Linked DNA regions of Phyllobacterium zundukense. The main gene of each other region encodes a partner of the protein of the gene in region 2 in a complex. Links are inferred from orthologs where the notes say so. Each region holds a gene or a part of one and is shown on either strand. Other genes may lie near its edges.

What was found.
Region 1: the proteins of N8E88_RS13215 (region 2) and tldD are in contact, whole or in part, in a solved structure (PDB 5NJ9), measured with the Escherichia coli proteins. The link is inferred for Phyllobacterium zundukense from one-to-one orthologs.

Annotation. Positions count from the first base shown.
Region 1 is NZ_CP104973.1:3,842,714-3,851,806, forward strand. Bases 3,824-6,704 are described here. They hold tldD (metalloprotease TldD), read left to right. Parts: upstream 3,824-4,498; coding sequence 4,499-5,911; downstream 5,912-6,704. Other genes in these bases: N8E88_RS31270 (invasion associated locus B family protein), read left to right, coding at 3,951-4,418; N8E88_RS31280 (class I SAM-dependent RNA methyltransferase), read right to left, coding at 5,922-6,704. Outside these bases: cyoE (heme o synthase), read right to left, coding at 1-917; ctaD (cytochrome c oxidase subunit I), read right to left, coding at 981-2,633; coxB (cytochrome c oxidase subunit II), read right to left, coding at 2,673-3,518; more of N8E88_RS31280, read right to left, coding at 6,705-7,151; N8E88_RS31285 (TlyA family RNA methyltransferase), read right to left, coding at 7,158-7,901; N8E88_RS31945 (transketolase C-terminal domain-containing protein), read right to left, coding at 7,911-8,156; dxs (1-deoxy-D-xylulose-5-phosphate synthase), read right to left, coding at 8,071-9,093. UniProt on the Escherichia coli protein: Metalloprotease involved in CcdA degradation. Suppresses the inhibitory activity of the carbon storage regulator (CsrA).
Region 2 is NZ_CP104973.1:164,460-173,478, forward strand. What follows is about bases 1,798-4,604. They hold N8E88_RS13215 (TldD/PmbA family protein), read right to left. Parts: upstream 3,970-4,604; coding sequence 2,626-3,969; downstream 1,798-2,625. Other genes in these bases: N8E88_RS13210 (3'(2'),5'-bisphosphate nucleotidase CysQ), read right to left, coding at 1,830-2,639. In the rest of the region: waaA (lipid IV(A) 3-deoxy-D-manno-octulosonic acid transferase), read right to left, coding at 1-743; N8E88_RS13200 (lysophospholipid acyltransferase family protein), read right to left, coding at 740-1,513; N8E88_RS13205 (DUF4170 domain-containing protein), read right to left, coding at 1,541-1,789; N8E88_RS13225 (patatin-like phospholipase family protein), read right to left, coding at 5,998-6,900; N8E88_RS13230 (M16 family metallopeptidase), read right to left, coding at 6,916-8,226; N8E88_RS13235 (M16 family metallopeptidase), read right to left, coding at 8,223-9,019.

The DNA.
Region 1 (9,093 bases), 3.7 Mb from region 2 along the record:
CGAACCAGAATCTCGCCGAGGAGCACCGCGTATAAACTGAAAAGATAGAAAATGGAGAACGCGAACATCTTCTTGGCAGGCCTCAACATCGCATCGCCAACTGGAGCGCGCCACACAGTGAAAGCCGAAGCAAGAAAGGCACCGCCCATCGCGATGGCAAACAGGCCATATGCTGGCCCGGCGAATCCCATGATCCAAGGGAGAACGCCAACCGGTGCTACCAGCAAAGTATAGAGAAAAATCTGAAATTTCGTCGATGCGGCTCCCGCCACATTGGGCATCATCGGAATTTTCGCCTTCTCATAGTCATCAGACATGAACAGCGACAAGGCCCAGAAATGCGGCGGTGTCCACAGAAAGATGATGAGAAAAAGGACGATGCTTTCCATGCTCACAGAATTCGTGACCGCCGCCCAGCCGATCATGGGTGGAAACGCACCCGCTGCGCCACCGATAACGATGTTCTGCGGCGTGGAACGCTTCAGCCACATCGTATAAATGACAGCATAGAAGAAGATCGTGAATGCCAGCAGAAATGCCGAGAGAAGATTGACGAACAGGCCCAGCGTCACGACTGAGAAAGCCGATAGCAGAAGACCAAATGTCAACACCTCTCCGCGCGAGATACGTCCTGCAGGGATCGGCCGCTTGGAGGTGCGCTTCATAATGGCGTCGATGTCGGCGTCGTACCACATGTTGAGCGCACCTGAGGCACCTGCCCCGACGGCAATACAAAGGATGGCGATGGCCGCCAAGACAGGATTTATCTGGCCAGGAGCAGCCATCATTCCAACGAAGCCGGTAAAGACAACCAAGGACATGACGCGTGGCTTGAGCAGCGCAATATAATCCGATGCGTTGGCTTCCGAGAGGCCAATGCTCGCATCAAGATTTGCGTTTTTCTCAATCAGTGCCATTTGGATCCGTCTTGTCTATTCAATGCCGGGACAACCTTTTGGAAGTCCCGGCATTGACGTGTTTTACTTGATGCGTGGGAGCTGTTCCCACTGGTGGAACGGCGGCGGCGATGAAAGCTGCCATTCGAGTGTCGTAGCGCCCGCCCCCCAGGGATTGGCTCCAGCCTCACGCTTTTTGGCGAACGCCTCGAATACGCCGAAGAGGAAGATCAGGACGCCAACGCCGGAGATGTACGAACCGATCGACGATACTTCGTTCCAGCCTGCGAAAGCATCCGGGTAATCGATGTAGCGGCGCGGCATGCCTGCGAGACCAAGGAAATGCTGCGGGAAGAAAACCAGATTGACGCCAATGAACATCACCCAGAAATGCGTGTGGGCAATTTTATGGTTGTACATGTAGCCAGTCATCTTCGGGAACCAGTAGTACCAGCCGGCGAAGATGCCGAACACTGCACCCAACGACAGCACGTAGTGGAAATGCGCGATCACGTAGTAGGTGTCATGCAGCGAACGGTCGAGACCGGCATTGGCCAACTGAACGCCCGTCACACCACCAACGGTGAACAGGAAGATAAAGCCGATCGCCCAGACCATTGGCGGCTTGAACTCGATGGACCCACCCCACATTGTGGCAATCCAGGAGAATATCTTGACGCCAGTTGGAACCGCGATGACCATTGTGGCGAACACGAAATAGCGCTGCGTATCTAGCGACAGGCCCACGGTATACATGTGGTGGGCCCAGACGATAAACCCGACGACGCCGATGGCAACCATGGCGTAGGCCATTCCGAGATAACCAAAGATCGGTTTACGCGAGAATGTCGAAACGATGTGGCTGATGATGCCGAAGGCCGGCAGAATCATGATGTAAACTTCAGGATGACCGAAGAACCAGAACAGATGCTGGAACAGGATCGGATCACCACCGCCTTCAGGCGCGAAGAATGCCGTGCCGAAATTACGGTCGGTCAAAAGCATCGTGATACCACCAGCCAAAACCGGGAGCGCCAGCAGCAGCAGAAACGCCGTGATCAAAACCGACCAGGCAAACAGCGGCATCTTGTGCAATGTCATGCCGGGAGCGCGCATATTGAAGATCGTGGTGATGAAGTTGATGGCACCAAGGATCGACGATGCACCGGCAATGTGTAGCGCGAGAATGGCGAAATCCATCGCTGGGCCAGGCTGGCCTGATGTCGAGTATGGCGGATAGATCGTCCAGCCACCGCCCGTACCAAAGCCACCGGCAGGACCTGGAACGAACATCGACAGTATCAACAACAGGAGCGCGGGCGGGAGCAGCCAGAACGAAATATTGTTCATGCGCGGGAAAGCCATGTCCGGCGCACCGATCATGATCGGAACCATCCAGTTGGCGAAACCGCCGATGAGCGCAGGCATCACCATGAAGAAGATCATGATCAGACCATGTGCGGTCGAAAACACGTTGTACATCTGCTTGCCGGCATCGATAGCCGCATCGCCTTCAAAGCCATAGACCATGGAAGCAAGACCGTGGAAAATCTGGATGCCCGGCTGTTGCAACTCGGCGCGCATGGCGATCGAAAGCGAACCACCGATAAGGCCGGCTATGATCGCGAAGATCAGATACAGCGTGCCGATGTCCTTGTGATTGGTCGAATAAACCCAACGCGTCCAGCCTGTAGGCTTGTGAGCGTCGTGTGCTTCGTGAGCTGCAGAACCTGCCATCAAAGTGCTCCCGTTCCTCAATAAATCGCGTATAGCCGCTTAGTTGCCAGCCACGCTTACATTCTTGTCTGCGTCAATTGCTGCGGTCAGCGTCTTGTAGGCACCCGGAAGATCTTTCCCGGCGGCAGCAAACCACGCATTGTACTGATCCTGTGAAACGACGTGGATCGCGATCGGCATGAAAGCGTGATCCTTGCCGCAAATCTGCGAGCACTGACCGTAATACATGCCTTCCTTGTTAGCCTTGAACCAGGTCTCGTTGCTGCGGCCAGCAACGGCATCCATCTTCACACCAAAGGCAGGCATGGAGAATGAGTGGATGACGTCGGCACCAGTGACCAGCAAACGCACGGTCGTATTGACAGGGACGACCATTTCATTGTCGACAGCCAGCAGGCGCGGATAGGCCTTCTTGTCTTCTTTCCCGGCAGCAGCGCGGTCAGTTTCTTTCAACATAACGGAGTCGAAAGAAACCGGCGCTTCGCCGGCCTGATATTCGTACCCCCAATACCATTGAAAGCCGGTGGCCTTGATCGTCAGCTTCGGCTCTTCAGGCGAATACTGCGCCGTCAACAACTGGAAGGAGGGAATCGCCAGAAAGAGAAGAATGACGACTGGACCCACGGTCCAGACGATCTCAACCGCCGTATTGTGGCTGGTCTTTGACGGGACCGGATTGGCGCTGGCGCGGTAGCGATACATCACCCAGGCCAGCAGAACCATCACGAAAAGCGTAATGGGAACGATGAACCACAACGTATAGCGTTCAAACCACTCGATCTGCTCCATAATGGCAGAAGCTGCCGGTTGGAAAGTCATTTGCCAAGGCTCCGGCTGGGCTGCATAAGCAGTGCCGGCACCGAGCAGGCCACTCAGGATACCCATCAGCGTGACAATATTCTTCTTCACCTAGAAATCTCCCGAATGAAGCATTGATTCCATAGAATAAGACTGGGCAGCGTGATGGCCCGATGTATGGCGCGTTCAAACCACACATTAGCTTACATCGCAAGGAAGGCGAACGTGATCTCATGCGGCATTTTTGCGCGCGGCTTTCCATGCGCAAGCCCCAGACCGCTCGAAGCAGCAGTTTTTTCGTTCTTGCAGCTGTTTTGCGGCCCACAGGGCCATTGGGCTCACAATCCGGCCATTTTTCGGCTACACGACATCTTATAGGCCGCGCTATGCTGGGGAGCGTTTGAGCGGCATTCTTTTCATCCGGGGCGGAGCGGTTTAACGTCTGGATGATTCTGTTTTGGAGCCTACATGTTCTCTTTCGCGCTACGTAGCATCGCTGCCGGTCTGCTTGCCCTGTCAATGACTGTCGTTGCGGGCGCCGCAATGGCAGCGCAGCAGAGCGGCACAGTCAAGTCCACCCATGGCGCGTGGTCGATCCTTTGCGATACACCGGCGGGTGCCAAATCAGAGCAATGCGCTCTGATCCAGAACGTCGTTGCGGCGGATCGCCCTGAAATGGGCCTCTCCGTCGTCGTTCTGAAAACTGCGGACAACAAAGCGAAGATTTTGCGCGTCCTGGCCCCTCTTGGTGTGCTTCTGCCTAACGGCCTTGGCCTCAATGTGGATGGCAAAGATATCGGCCGCGCTTACTTCGTTCGCTGCTTCGAGGATGGTTGCTATGCGGAGGTCATTCTGGAGGATCAGCTTGTGCAGACGCTGAAGACCGGCAAGGCGGCGACATTCATTGTCTTCCAGACACCGGAAGAAGGTATCGGCATTCCGGTCGAACTTAATGGGTTTGGCGAGGGTTTTGACGCACTTCCATAAGTTTCGAGGGAGTTTGCGGTTGTCGAAAGGGCTGTGAAGGCCTACATCCCGTTCACACCATTTGAACCGGACCCATTCTCATGAAAAGTCTCATCGACAGTTTTGATGTGCCGCGCGACAAAATCCTCGAAATCGTAAAGCAGAGTCTCGACGGGGCGGATGATGGCGAACTCTTCATCGAATACAGAGAATCAGAGGGCCTCGCCTTTGACAATGGCCGGCTGAAAAACGGTTCATTCAACCAGGATCAGGGTTTTGGCCTGCGCGCCGTGGCCGGTGATTCGGTCGGCTATGCGCACGCGGGCGAGTTGTCGCTAGGCGCATTGAAGCGTGCTTCGGATGCAGCTTCGGCGGTAAGGACTGGCTACGCCGGAACTTATACCGCAGCGCCGCCCGGGACAAACCGGAGCCTCTACGGCGACGAAAATCCGCTTGGCTCTCCCGGTTTCGAGGCGAAGGTGAAACTCCTTCAGGAGATTGATGCCTATCTCCGGGCAAAGGATCCGAAGGTGCGGCAGGTTTCGGTCTCGCTTGCGGCTTCATGGCAGCAGGTAGAAATTCTGCGTGCCGATGGACATTTTGTGCGCGACGTTCGCCCCATGGTTCGGCTTAACGTGTCGGTTGTCGTCGGCGATGGCGACCGGCAGGAAAGCGGCACATATGGTGCAGGCGGGCGCAAGGGCTTCGGCGAGTTCATCGTCGCGGATAAATGGCAATACGCTGCCGATGAAGCACTGCGCCAGGCTCTGGTAAATCTGGAGGCAATCCCTGCGCCCGCTGGCACATTCGACATCGTGCTTTCCAGCGGCTGGCCCGGCGTGATGCTTCACGAAGCTGTCGGCCACGGTCTTGAGGGTGATTTCAACCGGAAGAAAACGTCGGCCTTTGCCGGTTTGCTCGGCCAGAAGGTAGCCTCGAAAGGGGTTACCGTTGTCGATGACGGCACCATCTCCGAACGTCGGGGCTCACTGACAGTCGACGACGAGGGCATGCCAACCAACAAGACCGTGTTGATCGATGACGGCATTCTGGTCGGCTACATGCAGGATCGGCAAAACGCACGCCTGATGGGAATGGAGCCGACCGGCAATGGGCGGCGCGAATCCTATGCGCATGCGCCGATGCCGCGCATGACGAACACCTATATGCTCGGCGGCGACAAGACGCCGGAAGAAATCATCGCCTCGGTGAAGAAAGGGATCTATGCCGTTTCCTTCGGTGGTGGCCAAGTAGACATCACCTCCGGCAAATTCGTGTTCGGTTGTACCGAAGCCTACATGATCGAGAACGGCAAGATCGGCGCGCCCGTCAAGGGCGCCATGTTGATCGGCAATGGACCCGACGCGATGCAACGCATTTCAATGATCGGCAATGACCTGCAGCTTGATACGGGCATTGGCAATTGTGGTAAGGGCGGTCAATGGGTGCCAGTGGGTGTCGGCCAACCACATCTGCGTATGGATCAGATGACGGTAGGCGGGACGGCGGTCTAACTATAGGTCCCTATTTCTTGCTGAGCAAAGCCACCACTTCGACGTGCGAAGACCAGAGAAACTGATCAATTGGCACGACGCGGTCGATTTTATAGCCACCCTTGACAAGGATGCTCAGGTCGCGGCCGAGGGTGACCGGATTGCACGAGATCGCCGCAACTTTCGACACGCTGGATTTCGCGATCTCGATTGCCTGTGCTTCCGCGCCCGCGCGCGGCGGGTCAAAGACGAGACCTGCGTATGGCTTCAGTTCCCGCGTCAGAAACGGTCGCCGGAACAAATCACGGCGCTCCACCGTGACCGGCTTGAGACCCTGAACATGCCGGATGCTGCGATCCATCGCATCAACGGCGGATTGCTCACCCTCGACAGCATGGACTGCTGATTTCTCTGCCATCCTGAATGTGAAGGTGCCAGAACCGCTAAAGAGGTCGATTGTCTTCTTTGTCTTTGCCAGATGACCCGTCAACAATGCAGACATGGCTACCTCGGCTTCCAGGGTCGCCTGGAGAAAGCCACCAGCGGGTAGAAAAACTGGAACTTTACCAAACTGAACAATGGGTTTTCGTGGCTCGACGATGATTTCGCCTTCAAAGCTCAGTCGGGCAAAATCCTTTTTGATAACCAGCGCTGTCAGCGCCTGACGTTTTGCGGCGTCGGGTGCGCCACATCCTGACGCCATGATATCCAGCCCTGAAGCCGTCGCCGTGACTGTCAGTTTGAAGGGTTTCATACCGCCACCAAGAACAGCTACGAGTTCGCGCAAGTCGTCAAGACGCGAAACGATCTCCGGTACAGTTACTGGACATTCCACGATATCTATCAGTTCGTGACTGAGATGTTTGTTGAAACCGAGTACGGCACCCCGCTCACTCGTGCGAACCGCAAAGACGGCACGGCGCCGGGTCCGCGGCGCACACGGCACAAGCGGATCGAGCGTGAACGCGAACCCCCTGCCCGCGAGCGCGTCGTGGACGAGCGATCTTTTCCAATCGCGATAGGCGCTGTCCTGCCAATGCTGCAAGGTGCAGCCTCCGCACTCCTCAAAGTGGCGGCAGGCGGGCGCAATACGCTCGGGCGATGGTTCCAGCAGCGCCACAAGCGTGGCACGGCCATGCTCCAGCGCAACATTGGCAACCTCGCCGGGCAACGAAAACGGCACATAGGCGCTTCCCGCCGAAGTGGCGGCAATGCCGTCGCCCCCGGCGCCCATCCGTTCGATCGTTACGCGCGTACTCATAAGATTTTACTTCTCAATCGTGGCTTTCAGGCCGGTCAGCAGAAACTCGCGATTGCCATCGCCGCCCTCTATGGGTGAAGGGCAGTACCCAAGGGCTTTCCAGCCCGGCAATCCATCCAACCAGTTCCTTAGATCATTTGCGACGCGTTCACCATCCTTCGGATCGCGCAAAATGCCGCCTTTGCCGATCGCTTCGCGCCCGGCCTCGAATTGCGGCTTGACGAGAAGAACGCAGTGGCTGCCAGGCTCTGCCAGCCCCAAGGCCGGTGGCAGCGCGAGTTTCAACGATATAAAACTGACGTCGGACACGACGAGATTGATCTTGCGACCCTCAAGATGCTCGCGGACCAATTCCCGGGCATTGAGCATTTCAAGATTTATGACACGTGCATCGGCCTTGAGACTCTCATGTAGTTGGCCATGCCCAACATCGACAGCGATCACGGTATCTGCATCGCGCTTGAGCAGGACCTGCGTGAAACCACCTGTGGACGCACCAATATCAAGAGCAATGCAACCTTTCACATCGATGGCAAAATGATCAAGACCGGCGATAAGCTTCAGTGCAGCGCGCGACACATAAGGGCTTGCCGGGTCATCAACGCTGATCAAGGCTGTTTCGCCAATAATTGCACCGGGTTTGGTGACGAGAGCCCCATCAACCCGCACGGTTCCGCGTAAAATGGCATCACGTGCTCGCGAGCGGCTGGCAAACAGCCCATTTGCCACAAGAAGCTGATCTAGACGCATCAGCCCGTCTTACGCACGGACGGGTGCAGCCATGTGGTCGCGCCCCAGCGCAGCAAACACTGTTCGCACGATGCCCGCACTGTCGAGACCTGAATGGGCATACATTGCTTCCGGTTTTGCGTGGTCGAGATAGAGGTCAGGCAATGTCAACGTGCGGACACGAAGGCCGTTATCCAGCAACCCGTCGCGGCTCAAAAAATGCAGAACGTGTGAGGCAAAGCCTCCGATGGCCCCCTCCTCTACCGTAACGAACACTTCGTGCTCTCGCGCCAGACGACGAGATCAAATCCTCGTCCAACGGCTTGGCAAACCGTGCGTCGGCAACGGTTGTAGAAAGTCCCGCCGCGTCCAACTCATCTGCGGCAGCCAAACATTCTTGCAGGCGGGTGCCAAACGAGAGCAATGCGATCTTTGACCCCTCACGGACAACCCGGCCTTTGCCGATCTGTAGAGCCTGTCCCCGCTCGGGCAAATCGATACCTACACCGTCACCGCGTGGATAGCGAAACGAGATCGGCCCTTCATCATACTCGGCCGCCGTGCGCACCATATGGCGCAACTCGGCCTCATCAGATGCGGCCATGACAACGAAACCCGGCAATGCAGCCAGGAAACCCGTATCGAATGAGCCGGCATGAGTCGCGCCGTCAGCACCGACCAGCCCTGCCCGATCTATGGGAAAACGCACCGGCAAGTTCTGCAGCGACACATCGTGCACCACCTGATCGTAACCACGCTGCAGAAATGTCGAATAGATCGCGGCAAACGGCTTTAACCCTTCGCTTGCCAGACCAGCTGCGAAAGTTACAGCATGCTGTTCGGCGATGCCAACATCGAAGGTACGTTCGGGAAAAACCTCCCCAAAAAGGTCGAGACCGGTTCCACCCGGCATCGCTGCTGTTACGGCAACGATCCTGTCGTCGTGACGTGCTTCCTCGATCATGCTCGTAGCAAAGACCTTCGTATAACTTGGCGCGTTGGCCGGGGGCTTCGCCTGCGCTCCGGTGATGACGTCGAATTTGTTAACACCGTGGTATTTGTCCGCGGCCGCCTCGGCCGGAGCGTAACCCTTGCCCTTTTGTGTAACGACATGGATCAGAACCGGGCCGTCCATCGTGTCGCGGACGTTCTTCAGTACGGGCAACAGATGGTCGAGATTGTGCCCGTCGATCGGTCCGACATAGTAGAAGCC
Region 2 (9,019 bases):
TCTTCGCCCTGGTGGGTCGAAATGGCCGCCCAAATCTTGCGCGATCCGATCATACGCTGGAGCGAAGCAAGCTCTGCATTGTTTACCGGCGGCACGGCGGTGTCGACCTTCAGATTGCCCGAAACCGTCACCGGCCTTGCACCAAGGGCGCGGAACCGTTCGCCATCGACTTCGGATTGGGCGACAACATGCGCAAGGTTTTCAAACAAAGCTTCGGCGATTGACGCGCGCCTGTGCCACGATGCGAAAGAGCGATCCGACAAACGGCCGTTGACGAGAACTTGCGGGACCCGCCGCGTCCCGAGTTCGAGGATCGTCATCGGCCAGATTTCGGATTCGCAGATGACTGCGAGGTCGGGCTGCCAGTGGGTTAGAAAACGATCGACTGCAGGCTTCAGGTCGAGCGGGACATACTGATGAATGACCCGGTCCCCGAGGCGTTCCTGCACCATCTTCGCAGATGTGACGGTGCCCGTCGTCAGGACCACATGGATGCCTGTGTCGATAATTGCTTCCACAAGCGGCGTGACAGCCGATGTCTCGCCCACACTGGCCGCATGAACCCAAATGAGTGGCCCCGAAGGGCGGGCAACGCTCGCATTGCCGTAGCGCTCGCCATGACGACCGCGCTCTTCCTTGCCTTTGCTCGCGCGGAAAGCCACATAGGCGCCAACAATCGGGAAGGCTGCTGCACCGACCCATCGATAGGTGCTCAGGACAAATCTAGCCCAACGTTCGCTCATGCTCTACCATCCACCAACTCATGCACCCGAACGGTGTTCGCATTCAAACTATTGGTCAATTCGACACGTTTGGCTTCAAGCATTGCATCGTCGGCATCCTCCGGCACGAAAATAGGGTCGCCAATAATCAGCCCCGACCTGCCAAAGGGCAAGGGAATGGCGGTCTTGTCCCAGCTCTTCTCCAAGACTTTTCGTTTAGACGTCAGGTAGCAAATCGGGAGAATTGGGCGGCCAGACAGCTTGGCAAGAAGGATGACGCCAATTCCGGATTCACGCGGCGTCCCGTGCGGGATATCAGCAATCATGGCAGCGGTCTTACCTTCCTTGAGTGCTTTTTTCAAGGCGAGCAAGGCGCGCGCACCACCCTTTACCGTCCCCCTTACCCGGTCCCTTCCACCTGAACCGCGCACGATCTCGACGCCAAAGCGTTCAGCGACACGTGCATTGAGTTCAGCGTCCTTGCTTTTCGAGAACATGGCAACAAAGCGAACACCACGCGGCATCAGGAATGGCGCCATCAGGTGCTGGCCGTGCCAGGCAACAGCTATGAAAGGCTCGCCGCCACGCTTCATTTCCTCTAGATCGGAGGAACCGGGAAGCCTCGGGTTGGTAGCATTGACCAGCCGGAAAAACTGCGTGATCAGAAAAGCGATCATCGAGCGGACCATCGGCGAGTTTGCCAAGGGGCCACGTACCCTTCGCCAAAAACGTTTCAGCATCCCGCTCTTTCGCCGGGGAGACTTGGTTGCCGCTGGGATGTGTTCACTCATGTCGATAGGTCGTGACCGCACCAGCGATCAATCCGCCTTGCCTGTGACTGGATCCAGCAACTTATGCATGTGCACGATGAAATAGCGCATGTGCGCATTATCGACCGTCTGCTGTGCTTTGGATTTCCACGCACGCTGTGCAGTTTCGAAATTTGGATAGATGCCGACAATATCGAGCTTGTCGAGATCGCGAAATTCAACGCCGCCCAATTTCTTCAACTCGCCGCCAAAGACGAGATGAAGCAGTTGCTTTTGATCTGATGCGTTTTCGCTCATGGTTGCCCATCCAAATGATCGAATTGAAGTTACTGCCTGTTTATCCGAAGGCGGTTTCGGCGACAACGGCCAACATGTTATCCATTAGTAGACCGCTGGCCGCAACGAGTCCCTCATGCCGGTAATCGCCGGTACTGGTATTGCGTAAGCCATAGGCGAGTGGCTTGCCATCAGCTGTCAAGACATTGCCACCCGCCTCCGAAAGGATGAGGTCCGCCGCAGCCAAATCCCAGTCATGCGAGTTGGGGCGTACAAAAGTGCCAGCAATATCGCCACGCGCCACCATGGCGATCCGATAAGCTAGCGAAGCCACATAAGGAGCATGTTCGATGGAAGCAAGGAAACGCTCGGGCAGTCTTTTCAAAAATGCACCAGGGCCCGCTATCTTGAATGGCTGGTTCTCGGCCTGAACGTGTATAGCACTGCCATTTTGCTCCGCGCCGAAACCCGGCAATGCCGTGAATATTTCCTCGCGCGCAGGACAGTCGAGTACACCTGCGACCGGCCGCCCGTTTTCTACGACGGCAACGCTGACACACCAGACATCCTGCCCTTCGATAAAGGCGCGAGTTCCATCGATCGGATCGACCACAAAGAAGCGTTGTCTGGATGAGGCTACCCGTTCATCAAGCGTCTCTTCCGATATCCAGCCATAGTCTGGCCGTGCGGTCAGCAACATGTCCTTCAGATACTTGTCTGCGGCAAGGTCTGCTTCTGTAACGGGCGAATTGCCTGTCTTCATCCAGATTTGCGGCGCTTGCTTAAAATACGAGAGCGCTATTCGTCCCGCACCTTCTGCAGCCTCACGTATCAGTTCGAGATCTTCGCGATTTTGTCTATTTGCCGGCAAGAGTCATGCCTTCGATCAGGAGAGTCGGGCTGGCAACACCGAAATTGCGATCAATATCGTTGGCGGCAACGAGATTGAGAAACATCTCTTTAAGATTGGACGCGATGGTGACTTCGCTCACCGGGTAAGCAAGTTCGCCGTTCTCGATCCAGAATCCCGAAGCACCTCGACTGTACTCACCGGTGACCATATCCACGCCATGGCCGAAGAGTTCGGTAACGTAGAAGCCCGTCCCGACAGAACGGATGATTTCTTCGGGTGTCTTGTCTCCCGGCTCTATAGCGAAGTTCGTCGAAGATGGGACGACCGTCGAGCCAGAACGAACACCCCGGCCATTTGTGGTCAAGCCCAATTCCTTGGCTGTCGAGGTCGACAGAAACCAATGCCTGAGCACACCATTCTCAATCATGTTGAGCGGCACGCCCTCCATCCCTTCGCCATCGAAGGGACGTGAGGAAGGGCCGCGAACCCGCAACGGATCGTCGGTGACATTGATCGCGTCCGAGAGAATTTTCATCCCCATACGATCCTTGAGAAAACTGGTCTTGCGCGCAACCGATGCCCCATTGATCGCACTGGCGATGTGACTGGCAATGCCGCGGGCAACGCGCGGATCGAACACGACGTTAACGCGGCCGGTCTTTGCCTGACGTGCACCAAGGCGCTTGACAGCCCGCTCGCCGGCGGAGCGACCAATGGCTTCAGCATCGTCCAAAGCGTCGAAATAGATACGCGACGAAAAATCATAATCGCGTTCCATGGCAGTGCCGCTTCCGGCAATGGCACTGACCGAGCGCGAAAAGCGCGACCCCATGTACTGCCCGGCAAAGCCGCCAGACGTAACCAGCACAAGGCCTCCCATACCCGCCGACGCCGATCCGCCACCGGAATTGGTAACGCCTTCGACAGCAAGAGCGGCTTCTTCTGCGGTCAGGGCTGCCTCGGTCAATTGCGCTGCGTCAACTACCGTCGAATCATAAAGATCGAGGTCACGGATGTTGCGCACGAGATTTTCGGGGGTGGCAAGTCCTTCAAATGCGTCGTCCGGTGAAACCTTGGCCATGGCGACGGCGCGCTCCGCCAAAACGTTCGGATCAACGCCGGCATTGGCCGAAACGCTCGCAACCTTGCGTCCGACGAATACGCGCAATGAAAACTCGTCGCTTTCCGAGGACTCCGTCGATTCGACTTTTCCGAGCCGAACAGTCACGCCCGTCGAGCGCGAACGTACGACAACCGCATCGGCGGCATCGGCCCCGGCACGCTTCGCAGCTTTCACAAGTGCCGCCGCATTGTCTACGAATTCGCGGGAATTTACCGGCTCGGTCATTTTCGTCTCTAACGTTGATTGCATGATAGGATGCAAGGACTTATCTGACGCAAGTCAGATGCATTCCTTCCTATATGGTGCAAATTGGGGTCTATCAAGGCAAGCTAACGCAACAATCTCACAGCCGAGGTCACAAATATATGCTCTCGCAAAGCGGCAACCTCTATTTTCAGGCACTGGCACTTCTCGCGGGGGCAATAATTGCGGCGCCGCTGTTCAAACGTCTTGGGCTCGGCACGGTTCTCGGATATCTCGCTGCTGGCTTACTGATCGGACCTCTGGCCAATCTCATTACCGATGGTGAACAGGTCCTGCATTTCTCCGAACTCGGCGTCGTGTTCCTGCTTTTCGTCATCGGCCTCGAATTGAAGCCCTCGCGTCTCTGGACATTGCGTCATGCAATTTTCGGCCTTGGCGCCGCCCAGGTCATCGTCACCGGTGCTGTGCTCACCGGGCTGATCCTCGCCTTCGACTTGATGACGTGGCAGGCTGCGGTTGTGACCGGGTTTGGTCTGGCACTCTCTTCGACAGCATTTGCCATGCAGATATTGGAGGAGCGTGGCGAAACAGCCACGCAGCACGGTCAGACTTCGTTCGCCATCCTGCTATTTCAGGATCTGGCCATCGTTCCGTTGCTGGCGATGATCCCTGTCCTTGCGCCCGGCTCTGCGCAGCACGAGGCGGATCCGCTCGGCCAGTTTCTCATTGCAGTCATCTGCATTGGTGCAATCGTCGCAGTCGGACGCTATCTCCTCAACCCCCTGTTTCGCTTCATTGCCAATACGGGCGCACGCGAAGTCATGATTGCCGCGGCGCTGTTCGTGGTGCTTGGCGCGGCCGTTCTGATGCAGTTCGCCGGGTTATCGATGGCCATGGGCGCCTTCATTGCCGGCGTTCTTTTGGCGGAGTCTTCCTACCGGCATGAGCTCGAAGCCGATATCGAACCATTTCGCGGTGTGTTTCTCGGCCTGTTCTTCATGGCAGTCGGGCTCTCGCTGGATCTCGATGTCATTCTCACCGACTGGCTGGCAATCCTGCTTGCAGTACCGGTCTTCATGGCGATCAAGGCGCTCGTCGTCTATCTGCTGGCACGGCTCTTTCGCTCCAGTCACAACGATGCGATCCGGATTGCTTTCTTTCTACCGCAAGGCGGCGAGTTCGGCTTCGTATTGTTTTCCGCGGCCGCTGCATCTGGCTTGATGAGTGTGTCCGCAGCTTCAGAACTGGTGGCAGTCGTAACGCTTTCGATGGCCGTCATGCCGTTATCCGTCGCGCTTGGAAACAAGTTTCTAGCCAATCCAAACGCCGAAGACGAGATCGACGAGGACTTCGATGGAGCGGGTGCAGATGTGATGATGATCGGTTTTTCGCGTTACGGTCAGATCGCGGCGCAAATTCTGCTTGCTGGTGGAAGCGACGTGACTGTCATCGACGCATCCGCAGATCGGATACGCGCGGCAGGACGATTCTGGATTCCGCATTTATTTCGGTGATGGCACGCGCAAGGAAGTTCTGGAAGCTGCGGGAATACGGCAAGCCAAGATCGTTGCCGTCTGCACACATATAAGAGAAACGACGGATCAAATCGTTGAAATGATCCAGGCGAACTATCCGGATATCAAGCTGTTCGTCCGTTCGTATGACCGCGTTCACACGTTGAAGCTACGAGCGCGTGGGGTTCACTACGAGCTACGCGAGACGCTGGAGTCCGGCTTGGTGTTCGGCCGCCGCACTCTCGAAGAACTCGGTGTCAGCGAAGAGCTCGCCCATGAAATCATGGAGGATATTCGGCGGCGCGATGAGGACCGGCTGCATATCCAGGCGTCGGAAGGCCTGACAGCCGGCAATGATTTGTTGTTGACGCGACCGGTAACACCAGAACCGCTGATCAAGCCGACACGCGAAGCCAAGCGTATCGATACGGTTCCCGACGAGGAAATGGACGCAGCCATAGAGCCGGACCCCACTCCGGCTGAGTAGGCATAGGGTCAGACTCATTTCGACCAGATTAGTAGGTCCTGACCCTAGTCACTCCAGTTCGCGATGTTCCACGTAGGTGATGGCGGCATCGACCGCGCGTTTCAACTCCTCCTTGATGCCGGCTGAGTCGCGCAATACCTGCTCGACGCGGAGAAAGTCGAGAACGCCGAACCGTGCGACGTTTGGGCGGAGGAAAATTGCCGGGGGATCGGTACGCAGGCGTGTCGCGATGATCGACTGCATCATCAACTGACTGGCGCCGAACATCGCATCAATGGACGATGGAAACTTGCCGATATCGCCTTCCGGTCCTCCAACGACGTCGATAGCGATCACGAACGCCGCCTTATTTTTCAGGTGATCGAACGGGACAGGGTTATAGATGCCGCCATCGATGAGGATGCAATCGTCCCGACGCACGGGCCGAAACACTGCCGGTATGGCTGCTGACGCGGCGATGGCGCTATAAAGATCGCCTTCGGCGATCGGCACCTCTCTTTGGCCGTAAAAGTCGGTAGCCGTTACGCTCAGTGGAATAGTCAATTCTTCGAACGTGTCTGGAATGCGATCGGGAAGAAAACTCTTGAGCACCTTTTCAATATTGAACTGGCTGAAGCGGATACCGCCGCCCAGCATTTCACCAAAACTGGCAGGACGCATACGCCACAGCCGTGCCGCAATTTCAGCGCGCCGCGAAAGAGTGGCGATCGCATATTCGCGGATGTCACGGCCGGACATGCCTGCCGCCATGCCTGCGCCCATGATTGCACCGATGGAGGAACCGGATATTGCCGTCGGCCGTATGCCGAGTTCGTCCAGTGCCTCGATGACGTTGATATGAGCCAGCCCCCTCGCCCCACCGCCGCCGAATGCAATGGCGAAAGTCGGCGTGTCGGCGGGACTACCCGCGCCGCTCCGCTCATCCATCTCTTGCAGATCGCGAGCGATCATGACGCTCCATCCTTCTCAGGATTGTGGCGAACCGACGATGAGAATAGCCGGATCCGTTTCAAGCAATTTTTTGGCCGCTTCCTTTACCTGGTCAAGTGTAACGGCATTGATCAGCTCGGCGCGCTTGTCGATATAGTCCCGGCCGAGACGTTCGTCCTGCAAGCCGATAAGCGTACTGGCGACAGCCGATGACGAGTCGAGATTGTTCACGGCATAGGACCCGACGAGGTATTTCTTGGCCTCGACGAGTTCGTCTTCCGTCGGGCCGTCCTTGGCCATTTTGGCGATCTCGGTCTTCAATATCTGCAAGGTTTCGTTGGCGCGATCAGCCCGGGTGGCAGTGTTCACCATCAGCGCCGCCATATGATCGCGGGTAACGAGGTTCGAGCCCGCCGAATAAGCAAGACCGCGCTTTTCGCGCACCTCGTTGTAAATCCGGGAAGAGAATGTGCCGCCGCCAAGAATATGGTTCATGATATAGGCGGGAAAGAAATCGGGATCCTGACGACGAACACCGGGATAAACCATGGAAATCGATGTCTGCGGCAGAGGGTAGTCGACACGCGTGATCTGACCAAACGCAAGCTTGGCCTCGCTGATAGTCTCCAGTTCAGCTTTCTCCGGAAGGTCGCCAAAAACTTTGTCAAGCAGCGGACTTAACTCTTCTGGGCTGATCGAACCGACCACTGCGACGATCAGATTATCACGGGCGAAATTGCGTTTATGAAAGGTTGCCAGATCATCGTGGGTGATCGAGTTCAGGCTCGCTTCAGTGCCCTCCGAACGACGCCCATATGGATGATCGCCATAAAGCACTTCTGCGAATTTACGTCCGGCTATCGTGTTGGGATCGCGTTCAGATGACTTGATCCCTGCAATAATCTGCTGACGAATCCGGTCGATCGGGGCTTGATTGAAACGCGGCTTGTTGACCGCCAGTGTCAAAAGATCAACGGCTTGATCCCGCTTCTCTGCGAGCATACGAATGGATCCCGTAACGTCGTCATCGTCGGCGTTGAAGCCCATCTCGGCGCCGACGTCGTCAAGCTTCTCCTGAAACGTTTCCGAATCGAGATCACCAGCGCCTTCATCGAAGAGGCCGGTCATCAAATTGGCAAGCCCTTCCTTGCCGTTAGGATCCTGTGTCGATCCGCCCTTGAACGAAAAGCGCATGGAAATCAGCGGGACGAAATCGTCCTGCACCAGCCAGGCCTTTATGCCTTTCGGCGAGACAACTTCCTTTATTTCGACTGCATAGCTTGGGGCAACCGAAAAGAAGATCAAGAAAAACAGGGCGGCAAATCGCTTCATGATTGGCGCGGTCATTGGACGGCCCCTTCTGCAGGCGCTTCTGGTTGTTGTGCTTCTGCGGGCTCGTTGTCCGATTTCTGATCAGGTTTTCCGTCCTCCGGCATGAGATAGCTCGTGACAGAGCGGCTATCGACAAGATAGCGCTGCGCCACACTCTGGATATCCTGAACCTTTACCGCACGGATGCGATCTGACCATTCCTGGATGTCCTGAATGGTTTGTCCGGTCGAGAGTGTCGAGCCGTAGATGCGCGCCATGCCCGCCTGACTGTCACGAGCGAAAATCACGCTTTTCAGGAAACGATTGCGCGCCTTCTCGAGTTCATCTTCCGTTACGCCATCCTTGATGATTCTGGCGATCTGAGCGTCGATACCAGCCTCGACTTCGGTCAGGGTCGCTGTACCGCGCGGCGAACCATAGACACCGAAACTGCCGGCATCCAGTGACCCGCCTTGATAATATGCACCGGCACTTGCAGCCGTTCCGTCGGTGATGACCAGAGACTGGTAGATGCGGCTGCGGTTGGATCCACCCAAAATTTCACTCAAAAGATCCAAGGCTTCAGCTTCCCCTGGTTTGGCACTGGTATAAGAAGGAGCAAGCCACATCTTCTGGAAACTCGGCTGCGAGACCCGTGGGTCGGCCAATGAGACAGTACGCTTGGTATTCTGCTCCGGTTCCTGGGGGCGTTCGCGTTTTCCAGGCTCCGCCCTCCGCGGAACCCTACCATAAGTCTTTTCCGCAAGCGCCTTTACCGTAGCCAGATCGACATCACCCGAGACAACAAGCGTAGCATTATTCGGGGTGT